Longimicrobium terrae: one gene and its partners. The protein of the gene in region 2 interacts with the protein of the main gene of each other region in a pairwise test. Links are inferred from orthologs where the notes say so. Each region holds a gene or a part of one and is shown on either strand. Other genes may lie near its edges.

The links.
Region 1: the proteins of HNQ61_RS14450 (region 2) and HNQ61_RS07365 interact in binary tests that used the Escherichia coli proteins (3 or more experiments, as listed by UniProt). The link is inferred for Longimicrobium terrae from one-to-one orthologs.
Region 3: the proteins of HNQ61_RS14450 (region 2) and secA interact in binary tests that used the Escherichia coli proteins (3 or more experiments, as listed by UniProt). The link is inferred for Longimicrobium terrae from one-to-one orthologs.

What each region holds. Positions count from the first base shown.
Region 1 is NZ_JACHIA010000003.1:271,730-275,082, forward strand. Bases 633-3,353 are described here. They hold HNQ61_RS07365 (acyl carrier protein), read right to left. Parts: upstream 2,251-3,353; coding sequence 2,014-2,250; downstream 633-2,013. Other genes in these bases: fabF (beta-ketoacyl-ACP synthase II), read right to left, coding at 682-1,929; fabG (3-oxoacyl-[acyl-carrier-protein] reductase), read right to left, coding at 2,337-3,077; fabD (ACP S-malonyltransferase), read right to left, coding at 3,210-3,353. Also shown: HNQ61_RS07350 (DUF3024 domain-containing protein), read right to left, coding at 1-205; HNQ61_RS07355 (hypothetical protein), read right to left, coding at 253-588. UniProt on the Escherichia coli protein: Carrier of the growing fatty acid chain in fatty acid biosynthesis.
Region 2 is NZ_JACHIA010000008.1:29,159-35,207, reverse strand. Bases 1,476-4,164 are described here. They hold HNQ61_RS14450 (acyl-CoA thioesterase), read left to right. Parts: upstream 1,476-2,444; coding sequence 2,445-2,885; downstream 2,886-4,164. Other genes in these bases: HNQ61_RS14445 (peptidylprolyl isomerase), read left to right, coding at 2,882-4,164; ndk (nucleoside-diphosphate kinase), read left to right, coding at 1,476-1,805. In the rest of the region: sucD (succinate--CoA ligase subunit alpha), read left to right, coding at 1-439; HNQ61_RS14460 (CBS domain-containing protein), read left to right, coding at 469-1,380; more of ndk, read left to right, coding at 1,386-1,475; more of HNQ61_RS14445, read left to right, coding at 4,165-4,927; HNQ61_RS14440 (hypothetical protein), read left to right, coding at 4,924-5,640; LPS assembly lipoprotein LptE, read left to right, coding at 5,594-6,049.
Region 3 is NZ_JACHIA010000001.1:197,658-204,883, forward strand. What follows is about bases 747-4,612. They hold secA (preprotein translocase subunit SecA), read right to left. Parts: upstream 4,265-4,612; coding sequence 947-4,264; downstream 747-946. Other genes in these bases: nadD (nicotinate-nucleotide adenylyltransferase), read right to left, coding at 4,281-4,612. Outside these bases: RadC family protein, read right to left, coding at 1-737; more of nadD, read right to left, coding at 4,613-4,862; HNQ61_RS00865 (outer membrane protein assembly factor BamD), read right to left, coding at 4,873-5,652; HNQ61_RS00870 (tetratricopeptide repeat protein), read right to left, coding at 5,706-6,440; HNQ61_RS00875 (nucleotidyltransferase family protein), read right to left, coding at 6,538-7,226. UniProt on the Escherichia coli protein: Required for protein export, interacts with the SecYEG preprotein conducting channel.

The DNA of each region.
Region 1 (3,353 bases), on a different replicon or contig from region 2:
CGGCGTACTTGAACTTGGCGACGACCCGATCGCCCCACTCCTCCCGCCGCTTCCAGTGACACCGCTGTTCGGTCAGCGAAATCGTCGCGCCCCGGACGGTCCACGACATTCGCACCTCGTCCGCGGCGTGGGCCGGCACCCGATTGCGGCAGTATGCATCCAGCAGAACGCGAGCGGCTTCGGCGACCAGCGGCGGGAGGGCCATCGGATTTCGGGATGAGGGGAAAGTCGGGGACGCGAGTGATCGCGTGATCAATCCGTTCTGAAGCGGCGGATGAGCGATTCGCAGGCGGCGAAAGCAACCTCGCGGTAAAAGGCTTCGGCCTCGGCGATCTGCGCGTCCGCGCGGGCGAGCGCGTCCGGATTCCAGTACCGCCGCGCGCTCCCCGACGGCAGGTGGTCCTCCTGGGAGTCGATGCCGAGAAAGACCAGCAGATCCTCATCCATCTCGTGCAGCCCGGCGCCCCACCGATACTGCATCATGGCGGCCGAACCCGGCAGCACGCCGGTTTCACCGCGCAGGATCTTTCGTGCGAGGGTCACCATCTCGTCACGCAGCCGCCGCGCCTCTGGCTCATTTCTGTCCATCGACCGTCCTCCGGGACCCTGAGGAATGCAACTGAAAACGGCCTCCGCACGCGTGTGCGGAGGCCGTTCATCAACCCGCCGTGACGAGGGAAACTACGCGTCCCAGCGGCGAACCGCGAGCGACACGTTGTGCCCGCCGAAGCCGGCGGAGTTGCTGAGCGCCAGCCGCACCGGCCGCTCCGTCACCCCGTCCGTTCCGTAGTTCAGGTCGCACTCCGGGTCCGGCGTGCTGTAGTTGATGGTGGGCGGGATCTTTCCCGTCCGGCACACCAGCGCGCTGAACACCCCCTCGATGGCGCCCGCGGCGCCCAGCAGGTGCCCCGTCATGCTCTTGGTGCTCCCCACGATGATCTCGCGCGCGTGGTCGCCCAGCACGAGCTTGATGGCGCCCGTCTCGTTGCTGTCGTTGAGCGGCGTGCTGGTGCCGTGCGCGTTCACGTAGTCCACGTCGGCGGGCTTGGCGCCCGCCTCGCGCAGCGCCATCCGCATCGCCCGCGCGAGCCCCTCGTGGTTCTCCGGCTGCCCGGTGATGTGGTACGCGTCGCCCGTCAACCCGTAGCCCACGACTTCGGCCAGGATGGTGGCGCCGCGGGCCAGGGCGTGCTCCAGTTCCTCCAGCACCAGCATCCCCGCCCCTTCGCCCAGCACGAAGCCGTCGCGGGTGGCGTCGAACGGCCGGCTCGCCGTTTCCGGCGAATCGTTGCGCGTGCTGAGCGCCGTCATGTTGGCGAAGCCCGCCATGGCCATGGGCGAAATGGCCGCCTCGGCGCCGCCCGCCAGCATCAGGTCGGCGTCGCCGTTCTTGATGTGCCGGAACGCGTTGCCGATGGCGTGCGCGCCGCTGGCGCAGGCGCTGACGGTGCAGTAGTTGGGGCCCTTGAGCCCGTACCGGATGCTCACCAGCCCCGCCGCGATGTCGCTGATGAACATGGGGACGAAGAAGGGCGACACGCGCCCCGGCCCCTTCTCCACCAGGCGGCTGTGCTGCTCCTCGAAGGTCTGAATGCCGCCGATGCCGCTGGCGACGATCACCCCGAACGCTTCGGGATCGATGGAGCCCAGGCCTTGGTCCAGCCCGGCCTCGCGCATGGCCTGCACCGACGCGGCGATGGCCAGCTGGCTGTAGCGGTCCGTGCGCTTGACCTCCTTGCGGTCAATGTAGGCGCCGGGGTCAAACCCCTTCACCTCGGCCGCGAAGCGCACGGGGTACTCGGATGCGTCGAACTGCGTAATGGGACCGGTACCGCTACGCCCGTCGAGCAGGGCCGCCCAGGATTCCTGGACGTCCAGCCCGACGGGCGTTACGAGGCCGGTCCCGGTAATCACGACTCGGCGATTCATCAGCCGCTCCGGGAAATCGGGACGTGGACCGGACCGCCCGCGGGGGGCGGCCTATGGAAGTTCGAGCGGGGCGAGCCGTGCGGCTCAGCCCTGGTTGCTCGAGATGTAGCTGATGGCGTCGCCCACCGTGCGCAGCTTCTCGGCCTCTTCGTCCGGAATCTCCATCCCGAACTCTTCCTCGAAAGCCATCACCAGCTCCACGGTGTCCAGCGAGTCAGCGCCAAGGTCCTCCACGAACGAGGCCTCCGGGGTCACCTTCTCGGCGTCCACGCCCAGCTCGTTGATGATGATTTCCTTGACCTTCGCCTCGATGTCCGCCATTTCCCGTCTCCTGTTTGGTTTTAGCGTGCGGCCCCCGCCGTGCTCGCCGCCGGGGCTCCCGTTCCTGCGTTGTGTGGCCGTCCTGCCTACATCACCATCCCGCCATCCACCACCAGCACCTGCCCGGTGATGTACGCCGCGCCCGGCCCCGCGAGAAAGCGCACCGCGGGAGCAATGTCTTCCGGCCGCCCCAGCCGTCCCAGCGCGATGGAACCCATCAGTGCGCCGCGGGCGGCTTCGGGCAGCTCGCTCGTCATGTCCGTCTCAATGTACCCCGGGGCGACCGCGTTGACCAGAACTCCCCGCCCGGCGAGTTCCTTGGCCACCGACTTGGTCATCCCGATGAGCCCCGCCTTGCTGGCCGCGTAGTTGGCCTGCCCGGCGTTGCCCGTGATCCCCACCACGCTGGTGATGTTGATGACGCGCCCGGCGCGCCGCTTCATCATTCCGCGCGAGGCGGCGCGCATGAGGTTGAAGGCGCCGCGCAGGTTGGTGTCCAGCACGGCGTCCCAGTCCTCGTCCTTGATGCGCATGAGGACGTTGTCGCGCGTGACGCCGGCGTTGTTCACCAGCACGTCCAGCGACCCCATCTCGCCCTCCACCGTCTTTACCAGCTCGGTGCAGGCGGCGGAGTTCGCCACGTCGCAGGCGTAGCCCCGGTGCCCTTCGCCGGGCAGTTCGGCCGCGGCCTGCTGCGCCCGCGCACCGTCGCGCGCCACCACCGCCACCCTGGCCCCCGCCGATGCCAGCTCCCGCGCGATGGCGAGGCCGATGCCGCGGGAGCCGCCCGTCACCAGCGCGACCTGGCCCGAAAGCTCCACAGGAATCTCCGAAAAGAGTAGTGCCAAGGGCGAACGGAAGTGCCCAGTGCCCAGTGCTCAGTGCCTAATGTCGGATCCACAGCGCCCGATCCTGCTGGGCACCGGGCACTCCGGCACTGGGCACTGCAGTTCCGCAGTTCAGCCGTTCAGGTACTCGGCAATCGCATCCGCCGTGCCCAGCGCCGTTCCGCGGCCGTTGGCGGCGGGGTCGATGCGCTTGAGCATGGTCACCAGCACCTTGCCGGCCCCCACCTCCACGAACCGCTCCGCGCCCATCTGCAG
Region 2 (6,049 bases):
GCAGCCCGGCCCCGTCGGCCTGGTGTCCAAGAGCGGCACGCTGACCTACGAAGTGGTCTACAAGCTCAAGGGCGCCGGGATCGGGACGACGACGTGCGTGGGCATCGGCGGCGACCCCATCAACGGCACGTCGTTCATCGACTGCCTTGCGGCGTTCGAGGCCGATCCGGACACCCAGGCCATCGTGATGCTGGGTGAGATCGGCGGCACGGACGAGCAGGAAGCCGCGCGCTACATCAAGGAGCACGTCACCAAGCCGGTGGTGGGCTTCATCGCCGGACAGACGGCGCCTCCGGGACGCCGCATGGGCCACGCGGGCGCCATCATCAGCGGCGGCGCGGGGACGGCGGAGGAAAAGATCACCGCCTTCCGCGACAACGGCATCGCCGTCGCCACCCGCCCGCTGGACGTGGTGGGGCTCATCCAGGAGGCGCTCTGAACCAGGGCGTTCCCCGGGCGGGGCGCGAGGTGCGGCTCACGGAGATTCTCCATGAGGAGCACATCGTGGCCCCGCTTCACGCCCGCACCGTCCGCGAGGCCGTAACGCGCCTGGCGGAGGTGCTGGTGCGCACCGGCGCCGTGGCGCATCCGGACCAGATGGAGCGGATGTTCAGCGAGGCGCGGGTGCGCGACCTGATCCACGTGGGCGACCGCGTTCTGCTTCCGCACCTGCGGACGGACGCGGTCGATCACCTGGTCGTCGCCGTGGGCATCGCGCCGCAGCCGCTGGCCGAGGCGCCGGGCGATGTGGCCGCTGCGGTGGCGCAGATCGTCGTCCTGGTGCTGGCCCCGCTGAGCGCGGCGGACCTGTACCTGCAGACGGTGGCGGCGCTCGCGCGGGTGCTGCGGCACGACAGCGTGGTGGAGCGGCTCGTAAACGCGCGCACCGCGGCGGACGTGCTGCAGATCGCGGAGATGCGCGAAATCGTCATTCAGCCGCGGCTTACCGTGCGCGACGTGATGACGCAGCGCGTGTACCGCACCTCGCCCGACGCGCCGGTGCAGGAGGTGCTGGACCTGATCGCCGAGCACAAGCTGCGCGCGGTTCCGGTGGTGGGCGAGGGCCGCGAGGTGCTGGGGATGGTGACCGACCGCGACCTGCTGCGCTACTTTCTTCCCGGCGTGCAGCGCCCGGCGGACGCCACCGTGGTGGCATGGCAGGAAACGCGGGTGCGCGACGTGATGTCGCGCTCCGTGATCTGCGTCTCCGAGGACCAGGCCCTGGCCGAGGTCACGGGGATGCTGGTAAGCAAGGACATCGAGCGGCTGCCCGTGGTGCACGAGGGGCAGCTGACCGGATTTCTGACCCGCGGCGACATCCTGCGCAAGGTGTTCGGGTTCGCCGCGTCTCCCGTTGAATCATCATCTGACGAAGGATAGATCGAATGGCTCGCACGTTCGCCATGATCAAGCCCGACGCCGTGCAGAGCGGCCACGCCGGCAAGATCATCGCCCACATCCAGCAGGCCGGCTTCACGATCCTGGGCATGAAGCTCACCCAGATCAGCCTGGCGCAGGCGCAGAAGTTCTACGAGGTGCACAAGGAGCGCGGCTTCTACGGCGAGCTCGTGGAGTTCATGTCCAGCGGCCCGTCCGTGGTGCTGGCCCTGCAGGCCGACAACGCGGTCGGTCTGTGGCGTGAGACGATTGGCGCCACCGATCCGGCCGAGGCCGCCGAGGGCACCATCCGCAAGCTGTACGCGGAGAACAAGGGCCGCAACGCGGTGCACGGCTCCGACAGCGACGAGAACGCGGACATCGAGATCGCGTTCTTCTTTGCCGGCACCGAGCTGGTGGGCGGCTGATCCGCTCCGTTCTCGGTTGACGAAGGGCGCTCCTCGCGGGGCGCCCTTTTTCGTGTGGATGACGAACAGAAGGGCCTCACGCAGAGCCGCAGAGGCGCAGAGAGGTGCGGGCGAGTACCGCGCGTCAGGCGGAGTTGGCTTGGGCGGATAGTAGATCCTTCGGTCGCGCAGGGCTCGGGGCAGGGGAGAGGGCGGCGCACGCTCCCTCAGGATGACATGTCTTTGTGGTGCATCAGTTTACAGCCCACACCATGTCATCCTGAGGAGGCGCCGGACGTGCCTGCCGGCGCGCCGAACCTTGGCGCCGACGAAGGATCTGGCCCGCGCCCAAGCCGACTCCGCGTGACGCGCCGAACCCGCCGCCCCAGTCCGCGAAGGCGGACTTCGTGCCGGTCCAGCGGCGAATTCATTCGCTCCTGGACGGCGGACTTCCTCAATGCCCCTCGAAACTCACCCGAGCCGCGGCTGCAGTCCGCGAAGGCGGACTTCGCGCCGTTGTTGCCGCGACTTCAGTCGCCCCTGCGGTTCTGCATCCACAGAACACACCACAAACCCGCGTCCGCGTTTGACAGTGGGCGCGCTGGCCGGGTAGAATCGTCGCCGGTCCATCACCCGCACCCGCGAACCGTTCCGCCCCGCATGCACCCGGCTGCACACACGTCCACCCTGGAGTTCCGCGCGCGGTACGCCGAAACGGACCAGATGGGCGTCGTCTATCACGCCAACTACCTGGTGTGGTGCGAGATGGGCCGCACGGACCTGATCCGCCATCTCTGGAAGCCGTACTCCGTCATCGAAAAAGAAGGCGTGATGCTGGCCGTCACCGACGTGTCCATGCGCTATCACGCCTCCGCGCGCTACGAGGACCTGATCCGCGTGACGACCTCGGTGGAGCAGGTGCGGTCGCGCGCCATCAGCTTCACCTACCTGATCGAGCGGGTGGAGGAGGACGGCACCACGACGCGCCTCTGCTCCGCCCGCACCGGCCTGACCGCCCTGGACCGCGCCAGCAGCGCCCCGCGCAAGCTGCCCCAGGACCTGCTGGACGCCTTTCGCGCCGCCACGGAGCCCAACGCATGAGCCGCCGCCCCGAGTTTCTGCTCGCCCTTCCCGTCACCGCCGCGGCGCTGCTTTCCGCCTGCGCGCCCGCCATGAGCGCGGGCGCCGGCACGGGACCCGTCGACGCGTCCACGCTCATCCGCCTGGAAGACCGGCGCGAGTACGATTCCACCGCGCTCGCCACGGCCGCGGGGGCTCCCTCCGCCGCGCTGCGCCGCCGCGCCGCCCTGGCCGCCGGCAACCTGCGGGACAAACGCGCCATTCCCATGCTGGGCCGCATGCTGGCGGACGAGGACACCAGCGTCGCAGCGACGGCCGCGTTCGCGCTCGGCCAGATCGCCGACAGCGCCGCCGTCCCGCTTCTCGCTCCGTACGCCGCCAGCAGCCGCATCGCCGCCGCGCCGTCCGTCGTGGGCGAGGCGGCGTACGCGCTCGGCAAGATCCGCCATCCCGCCGCGCGCGCCGCGCTGGAGCGTCTTCTCACCGAAGCCGCTATCGACGGCACCGGCACCGCGGAGGCCGTCGGTCCCGCGCTGCTGGCGGTGTGGCGCCAGGGCCGGCCCACGCCCGTTCCCGCCGTCGCCCGATGGATGACGGCGCGCGACCCCGAACTCCGCTGGCGCGCGGCGTACGCGCTGGCCCGCCGACCGGAACCCGCCACGGCCGCGGCGCTCTCCCCCGCCGCCGCGGATGCCGACGCGCTGGTGCGCTCCTTCGCCGCCCGTGCGCTCACCGGGCCGATGGCGGACTCCGCCGGCGTGGGCCGCGACCGCGCGCTGCAGATGCTGATCGCCCTCGCCGGGGCGGACAGCAGCATGCCCGTGCGCGTGAACGCACTCCGCACCCTTGGCACGTACCCGGGCGAGCGCACGCTCACCTTTCTGTCCGACCGGGCCAACGCCGCGCGCGATCCGTACGACGTGATCGCCGCGCTGGAGGGATTGCAGCGCATGGGAGCCGACGCACGTTCCGCGGCGCCGCTGCTGTCGTCCATCATCCGCGATCCGGCGCGCAACGTCTTCATCCGCCAGACCGCGGCCGCCGCGCTGGCGGACATCGACGGGCCCGCCGCGATCGCGGCCGTAACGGCGATCGAGACCTCGCCGGAGTGGAGGCTGCGCGCCGCGGCCGCCCGCGTGCACGCGCAGGTGAGTCCCGCGTCGCGCCAGCGGCTGTCGGCGTGGATCGACGATCCCGACGGGCGCGTGGCCGCCGCGGCGCTGGAGCAGGCCGTCGGCGCGCTCGGAGACACGGTGACGGAGATCCGCCCCGTGCTGATCGCCGCGCTGGACACGCGCGACGTCATCGCCCGCACCAACGCGCTCATGGGACTGGCCAAGCTCGCCGATCCCGCGACGCTCCCCCTGGTCCTGGACGCGTACGACCGCGCGCAGCGGGATGAGATGGACGACGCCGCGCTCGCCGCAGTGGACGCGATCGGCGCCATCGCCAAGAAGGACGCGACGGCCCGCACCCAGTTCTTTTCCCGCTTCGGCCGCTCCGCGGACTACCTGGTGCGCCAGCGCGCGCAGACCGCGTTCGGCGATTCCGTCCCCGCCGCGTGGGGCGCGCCGCTCCCGGTGGAGACGGGCCGCCGCGCGTCCGACTACGTCCGCGCCGCGCGCGACATGACCGCCGCGCCCCGCCGCGCGATCATCACCACGGATCGCGGCGAGATCGAGGTGGAGCTGTACCAGCGGGAAGCGCCGCTCACCGTCCGCAGCTTCCTGACGCTGGCCGCGCGCGGCTACTTCGACGGGCAGGAGTGGCCGCGCGTGGTGCCGAATTTCGTCATTCAGGGCGGCGATCCGCGCGGGGACACTTCCGGCGGTCCGGGGTATGCCATCCGCGACGAGATCAATCGCCACGTCTACGGCCGTGGCACGCTCGGCATGGCGCTCTCCGGCCCGGACACGGGCGGAAGCCAGTGGTTCATCACCCACTCGCCGCAGCCGCACCTGGACGGCACGTACACCGTGTTCGGGCAGGTGGTGCGCGGGCTGGAGGTGGTGGACCGCATTCTGCCGGGCGATCGCATCATTCGAATCCGGGAGGTCCGTTGATCCGTTACCGCCTGACCGCGGCTGCCTTGGCCGCGGCGCTGGCCGGCTGCGCGCCCGCCGCGCAGACCGTTTCCACCGCGCCCGGCACGCCGGGCGGCACCACCGCCGGGGGCACGTCCGCCGCCGATGCAGCGCCCGTGGCCGCCGAGGCACAGCGCGCCACCACGCCCACCTCCCCCCGCCAGGCGCAGTTCGGCTGGCAGCTGGACGAGGCCGGGGCGCAGTTCCGCGGGCGCGGCGTGGCGCGGTACGAGGCGCCGGGACGCTTTCGCCTGGACCTGTTCGGCCCGCGCGGCGAAACGTATCTGGCCGCGGCGCTGGTGGATGGGCAGATGCGCGTGCCCGCCGTGCTGGCGCAGCGCTTCGCCCTTCCGTCGCCCGCGCTGCTGTGGGGCGCGGTCGGCATCGTCGCCCCGCCGGCGGACGCGCGGCTGCTGAACTCGTCCGTCTCGGGGGAGAGCACCACAATCCGTTATCAGCTCGGCACGAGCGTGCTGGAGTACCGGCTGCGCGCCGGCCGGCTGCAGAGCGTTCGCCGCAGCGCCGGCGGCGGCGTGGCCGAATCCATCGACCTTACCTGGAACGACGCGGGGCAGCTGGGTCGCGCGCAGTACCGCGACTGGGCCGCCTATCGCACGCTCAACCTGACCGTGGAGTCGCAGACCGATGTCGCTGGCTTTCCTGAAGAAACGTGGAGCCCGCCGGGCACGTAACGCCTCGGCGCTCCTGGCGCTGGCCGTCCTGCTGGGCGGCTGCCTGTACAGCTTTACCGGCGGCGGCCTGCCGTCGCACATCCGGCGCGTGTACATCGAGCCGTTCGAGAACGGAACGCCGTTTCCGGGGATGGAGTCCGAGCTGCTGCGGCAGCTTCAGGAGCGCTTTCCCGGCAACCTGGGCGTGCGCCTGAGCTCGCAGCAGACGGCGGACGCCATCGTCCGAGGCCGGCTGATCCGCGCGGAAGAGCAGACCACCAACTACGATCCGCGCAGCGCCGGCGGCCGGGTGAACGCGCTGGAGCGTCAGGTGCAGGTGAGCTTTGACGCGGAGATCTACGACGTCCGCGAAGACCGGCTGCTGTGGAAGGGCAACGGCATCACCGCGCTGGGCACCTTTGATCCGGGG
Region 3 (7,226 bases), on a different replicon or contig from region 2:
TCTTCGGTGAACGAGAAGTAGCTGGCCTCCCCCACGATGATGTGGTCCTGCAGGGGGATGCCCATGGTGCGCCCCGCGCCCACCACCCGCCGGGTGATTTCGCGGTCTTCGGGGGACGGGGTGGGCACGCCGGTGGGATGGTTGTGCACCAGCACCACCTTGGCCGCGCTTTCGGCCAGCGCGGGGCGAAACACGTCGCGGGGGTGGATCTGCACCCCGTCCACGGTGCCGCGCGCCACCACCACGTCGCGCAGCAGGTCGTTGACGGGGTTCAGCAGCAGCACGTGCAGCTCCTCCTGGTGCAGGTCGCGCATCACCAGCCGCATGCGCTCGTACACGTCGCGGGCGGTGCGCAGCCGCTCACGGTCGGGGAGCGCTTCTTCCGACACGCGGCGCCCCAGCTCCAGCGCGGCCTTGACCTTGGCCGCCTTGGCCGGGCCGATGCCGGCCACCTCGCACAGCGCGGAGAGCGGCGCCGCGACAATGCGGCGCAGCGATTCGTCGCCGGAGGGGGCGGCAAAGGCGGTGAGCAGCGCCCCCGCCAGGTCCATGGCCGAGCGCGCCGGCCGCCCGCCCCCCGCCGCAGACCCCGTCTCGATGATGAGCGCCAGCAGCTCGCGGGCGGACAGCGCGCGGGGACCCAGCTCCAGCATGCGCTCGCGGGGCCGTTCCTGGTTGGGCCACTTCTTGATGGCGTACGGGCTGAAGCGGGGCGGCGGGCAGGGACGCGGGCTCATGGGCGGCACTCCGGCAGCGGGGCGGTGCGCGGGCCGCGGGGCACCCGCCCCGCACACCCGAAACATTTCCGAAAGATAACTCTACCCGCCGTCCAGATCCAGCATCTTTCCACGCCACCCGCCGCACACATCGCACGCGGGCCCGGACGAAAACGGCGCCCCGGAACAGATGCTCCGGGGCGCCGTTCTTCCCTTCCCGCCGCCTGGGATCAGGCGCCGCGGCCGTGGCAGGCCTTGTACTTCTTGCCGCTGCCGCACGGGCACGGATCGTTGCGGCCCACGGTGGGCGCGGCGGCCTTGGCGGCCTCGCCCTCGTCGCGGTTGGTGCGCAGCTGCTGCGGCGGCGTGGCCGGAACCGCCGTGTAGGGGTTGATGCCCAGCGACGGCGCGCGGCGCGGCGGCGGGGGCGGCTCCGGCGCGGGGGCGGGCTCCGGCTCGGGCTCGGGCTCCTCGCCGTAGAACGCCTCCATGGGCTCGGCGTCAAAGTCCGGCCCGCTGAACGCCAGGTCCGCGCGCTCGTTCATGTCGAACCCGGCGAACTCCGGGGGCGGCTCCATGGGCGCCAGCTGCGCGCGGAAGACAAAGCGCGACGCGGCGGCGTACAGGTCCGTCATCAGGTCCTCGAACATGTCGTACGCTTCCTTCTTGTACTCCAGCAGGGGGTCCTTCTGTCCCCAGCCGCGGAAGCCGATCGAGGCCTTGAGGTGGTCCAGGTCGTACAGGTGGTCCTTCCACTTTTCGTCGATCGTGGAAAGCACCACGTAGCGCAGCACCGGGTCCGCCGCGTCGCCGAAGCGCTCCAGCTTGTCGTGGTAGTGGTCGCGCGCCAGCTCCACCACGTAGTCGTCCAGCTCCTCGCGGGTGGAAAAGGCGGGGGCCGCCCCCTCCGCCGCGGGAAGGCGGTCGGCCACCACCATGAAGTCCAGCATCAGCCGCTGGCGCAGGCCGTACAGGTCCCACTCGTCGGCGCTGGCGCCCGCGGGGGCGTACTCGTCCAGGATCACGGGGAGGGCGCGCTCGATCATCTCCCACACCTCGCCCCGCAGCTCTTCGCCGCCTTCCAGGGCAAAGGTGCGCAGGTCGTAGATGACCTCGCGCTGCTGGTTCATCACGTCGTCGTAGTCCAGCAGGCGCTTGCGGGACTCAAAGTGCTGCAGCTCCACCCGCTGCTGCGCGCCGCCGATGGAGTTGGTGATCCACGGGTGGGTGATGACCTCGCCCTCTTCCGCGCCCAGCCGGTCCATGATGGCGGCGATGCGGTCGCTGCCGAACAGGCGCATCAGGTCGTCTTCCAGCGACAGAAAGAACTGCGACGCGCCCGGGTCGCCCTGGCGTCCGGCGCGGCCGCGCAGCTGCCGGTCGATGCGCCGCGACTCGTGCCGCTCGGAGCCGATGATGTGCAGCCCGCCCGTCGCCACCACGTAGTCGTCGCCCTTGGTGGTCAGGTCCACCACCTCGGCCGGGTCCGGCACCTTGGAAAGCTCCGCCAGGTCCGCCCCGCGCTCCTTGAGCCAGCGGATGGTGCGCGGCTCGGTGACGCCCGCGCCCAGTTTGATGTCGGTGCCGCGGCCGGCCATGTTGGTGGCGATGGTCACCGCGCCGGGCTGGCCGGCTAGGGAGACGATTTCCGCCTCGCGCTGGTGCTGCTTGGCGTTCAGCACCTCGTGCGGCACGCCGGCGCGCTTGAGCATGCGCGACAGCGTTTCGCTCACGTCCACGCTGACGGTGCCGACGAGGACGGGAATCTCCATGGCGTGCAGCCGCCGCACCTCTTCGACGATGGCGTTCAGCTTTTCGCGCCGCGTCTTGTAGACCAGGTCGTGGCGGTCGCTGCGCTGGATGTTGCGGTTGGTGGGAATCACCATCACGTCCAGACCGTAGATCTGGTGGAACTCCCCCTCTTCCGTCTCGGCGGTGCCCGTCATGCCGCCGAGCTTGTCGAACATGCGGAAGTAGTTCTGGATGGTGATGGTGGCCAGGGTCTGCGTTTCGGCGCGCACCTGCACGCCCTCCTTGGCCTCCACCGCCTGGTGCAGCCCGTCGCTCCAGCGCCGGCCCGGCATCATGCGGCCGGTGAACTCGTCCACGATCATCACCTCGCCGCCCTGGATCACGTACTGCTCGTCGCGGTTGAAGAGCGTGTACGCCTTGAGCAGCTGGTGGATGATGTGGATCTTCTCGCTCTTTTCCGCGTACTCGCGCTCCAGCTCGTCGCGGGCGGCGCGCTTTTCATCCACGGTGAGCGAGTCGTCCAGGTCCACCCGGTGAATCTCCTCGGAGATGTCGGGAACGATGAACGCCTCATGGTCGTCCGGCGCCAGCACGTCCAGCCCCTGGTCCGTCAGGTGGATGGTGTGGCCCTTTTCGTCCATCGAGTACAGCATGTTTTCTTCGAGCAGGTGCACGCGCTTGTCCATCATGTAGTCGCGTTCCACCTTGCCCATCACCTTCACCAGCCCGGGGTCGTCGGCCAGCATCTTGAGCAGCCGCTTGTTGCGCGGAGAGCCGCGCCGGGCCAGAAAGAGCTTTTCGCCCGCGGCGTAGCTGTCGCCGCCCTCGATGTCCTTTTCCGCCTGCGCGATCAGGTCGTTCACCAGCCGCGTCTGCCGGCGCGCCAGGTCGGACACCATGGGGTTGTAGCGGGCGTACGCCGCGTTGGTCCCCGTGCCCACCGGGCCGCTGATGATGAGCGGCGTGCGCGCCTCGTCAATCAGGACGGAGTCCACCTCGTCGACGATGGCGTAGTGGTGGCCGCGCTGCACGCGCTGCTCCGACCCGTGCACCATGTTGTCGCGCAGGTAGTCGAAGCCGAACTCGTTGTTGGTGCCGTAGGTGATGTCGGCGGCGTAGGCCGCGCGGCGCTCCGGCGTGTTGGGCTCGTGCAGGTCGATGCACCCGGTGGTGAGCCCCAGGTAGCCGTACAGATGGCCCATCCACTCGCTGTCGCGCTGCGCCAGGTACGAGTTGACGGTCACCAGGTGCGCCCCGCGGCCGGCCAGCGCGTTCAGGTACAGCGGCAGCGTGGCGACCAGGGTCTTCCCCTCGCCCGTGGCCATTTCCGCCACCTTGCCCTGGTGCAGCGTAATGCCGCCGATGAGCTGCACGTCGTAGTGCACCATGTCCCAGGTCAGCGTCTGCCCGGTGACGGTGGCCTGCGTGCCCACCAGCCGCGCCGCCGCCGCCTTGACGGTGGCGAACGCTTCGGGAAGGATCTCGTCCAGCACCGCTTCCAGCTCGGCCTTGAGCCGCGCCTCGGCGTCGCCGATGCGCTGCGAAAGCGCCTCGCGCTCGGCGGCGTCCTCGCTGGCGCGGCGCTCGGCGCGCAGCTCCAGCAGCTCCGCCTCGACCTCGGCGGTGGCTTCGCGAATCAGGGTGCGGAACCGCTCGGTCTGCGCGCGCAGTTCCTCTTCGGGAACGGCCTTGAGCCGCGCGAACTCGCGGTTGATCTCGTCGACGATGGGCTGCAGCCGCTTCAGCTCGCGCGTGTGGCGCGTTCCGAACACGGCGCGTACCAGGCTCTTCAGCATCGGACTTCCTCGGCAATCAACGGGAACGGCCCCCGTACAGCCCGTGCCGCTCGATCAGCGCGCGGACGGGCTCGGGGACCAGGTATCTCAGCGTCTGTCCCGCCGCGGCGCGGCGGCGTACTTCGGTGGACGACACGTCCACCCGGGCAACCCGCACGGCCACGGCCGGAAGCGGGCTTTCGGGAGCGAGCGCGTCGCCCTCGCGGGAAACCACGGCCAGCGTGGCCAGCCGCATCACTTCGTCCGGCTCGCGCCACCGCGGCAGCTCGTGCAGCAGGTCGGCGCCAGCCAGCAGAAACAGCTCGGCATCGGGATGACGGGCCCGCAGCTCGCGCAGCGTATCGACCGTGTACGAGGGGCCGGCCCGCCGCAGCTCCAGGTCGTCCGCCTGGAACCGCTCGTCCCCCGCGATGGCGGCGCGAACCATCTCCAGCCGCAGCTGGGGCGCGGTGCGCACCCGGTCGCCCTTGAGCGGGTGCACGGCGGAGGGGATCCAGAGCAGCCGGCTCAGCCCCAGCGCCTCGCAGGCGTCGGAGGCGGCCACCAGGTGGCCCAGGTGCGGAGGATCGAACGATCCCCCGTACACGCCCAGCCGCACGGACCGCGCCTCAGGTCCCGGCGGGCGCGGCCGCGGCGGCGGGGGCCGGCGCCGCGGGCGGGGCCGTCCGGGCCTCGGCGCTCTGCGGGTACTCGGCCTGCAGCCGCTGCCGGGCCGCCGCTTCTTCTTCGCGGTACCCCATGCGGTGGTAGCTTTCCACCAGCCGCAGCAGGGCGGCGGGCGCCACCGTGCTGCGCGGGTGCTGCTCCAGCACTTCGTTGAAGTACACGATGCCTGCGTCGTACAGCCCGCGGCGGAAGTAGAAGAAGCCGTTCTGGTACGACTTGGTCGCCAGCTTCTCGCGCATCTGCCCCACCCATCCGGTGGCCTGCTGCGCCGTCGCCTCGGCCGGGTACAGCCCGGCGAACGACTCGCAGTAGCTGATGGCGGCCACCGTGTAGTCCTGGTCCAGCTGCGGCTTGGGAGACAGCCGGTGATAGGCGTCGCACAGGCCGAAGCGGGCCTCCACGGCCTCCGGATCGGACGGGAACTCGGTGGCCACGCGCAGGAACTCGGCGCCCGCGGTGACGTAGTCGCCCGTTTCCATGTGGCTGCGGGCCATGGCCATGAGCGCCGGCTTCAGGCGCTCGTCGGAGCCGGTGGCGGTGACGAACTGGTTGAGCAGTTCGGCGGCGCGGCCGTAGCGGCGGTTCTGGTACGCCTGCATTCCCTGCGCGTACGACGTGTCGGGAGTCGGCGGCGGCGGGGTGCGCAGAACGGAGCAGCCGCCCAGTACGGAGGCGGCCGCAAGGGCGGTGAACGCCCGGCGGAGATTGAAGGATTCGTTCATGGCCTGCATGTACCCGCGGACCGGCCGCAAGGTTCAGAGTCTTGGGAAAAAAATCAGGAACGGCCGGTGGAACCGCCCTGCCGCTCCAGCATTCCCAGGTAGGCGGACACCTGGGCGTTGTCGGGCTGCTGCGCCTGGCACCGGCGCCATTCTTCTCCCGCCCCGGCCAGATCACCGGCCCGGAAGCGGGCCAGTCCCAGGTGCGCGCGGGCCTGCACGAACCCCGGATTGCTGTCCAGCACCGCCTGCAGCTCGGCCACCGCTTCGCCGGAGCGGCCCAGCTCGATCAGGGTGCGCCCCAGCCGGGTGCGGATGTCCAGGAACTGCGGGCGCAGCTGCACCGCCTGCCGGTACTGCAGCACCGCCTCGTCCCCCGCCCCGGCCTGTTCGTACGCGTCGCCCAGTTCGCGGTGCAGGTTGGCCAGCCGCGCCGCCGCCGCGGATCCGAAGCGCCCGCCGCCCCCCTTGGCCTCGTCCGCCTCGGCGGCGCGCTGGAACGACGCCGCCGCTTCGTCGGTGCGGCCCAGGTCGTTCAGGGTGATGGCCCGGTTCACGTGCGCTTCCACGTACCCCGGATTCACCTGCACCGCGCGGCCGAACGCTTCCAGCGCCTCGTCGGGACGGCCCACCATGGACAGGCACAGCCCCATCAGGTTCTGCACGTCGGCAAAGCCGGGGCGCTGCGCGGCGACGGCCTCCAGGTCCCCCAGCGCGGCAAGGTACTGGCCGCGCGCCAGGGCTTCGCGCGCCCGGGCAATGCGCTGCTCGACTGCGGGTTCCTGGGTCATCGTCGGGGTTCGGGCGCGGTGCGGCGGGCGATCGTGAAAAACGCCGGAAAGGTACGGGCGCCGCCCCCGGGGGGCAATCCGGCCCGCGGCGGCGCGCTCAGGACGCGGAGGCGGCCAGCGCGCGGGCGGAGCGGGCCCAGCGGAAGGCGGAGGGAAGCGCGCCCACGCGGCTGCCGATGCGCAGCAGCGACCAGAGCGGCCCCGGTGGCCCCAGCGTGGTGTCGTCGTCCCCGCTTCCGCCCAGCACTTCACGCAGCAGTTCCGCCGGTCCCTCGCACGCCGCGGCCGCCACGCTGTGCACCACCATGGTGCGGCGCGTTCCGTCGCCGCGGGTCATGAGCATGAAGCGCAGGGCGGAGGGCGCGGCGAAGCGGTCCACGGGCGGGCTTCCCCCCGCGGCTTCCTCGGCCATGCGCAGCGCGGCGGCCATGAGGGCGCGGTGCGGATGCGTCCGCACCACGGCGTGCACGCGGGCCAGGTCGTCCGGCGCGCAGTCGCGGCGCGCGGCGGCCAGCACCAGCAGGTCGCGGATGGCGCCGCGCCGCTCCGGGTGGTGCGTGACCCCGTGCACCAGCACGTGCCACAGGTGCAGCGCGGGGCTCAGGCGAAAGAGCCCGGCGGGACCGAGCGGAAGCGCGCCCTCCCACGGATCGCCCGCGCGGCCCAGGAAGGGGACGTCGAAGTGCACCTCCACCGCCACCGCCCCGGCCGCGGCGCGCACGGCGCCCTCCCACCGCCCCGGGGTCCCCGGCGCCGCATCCTCCCCCACGGTGCGGTATCCCCCCG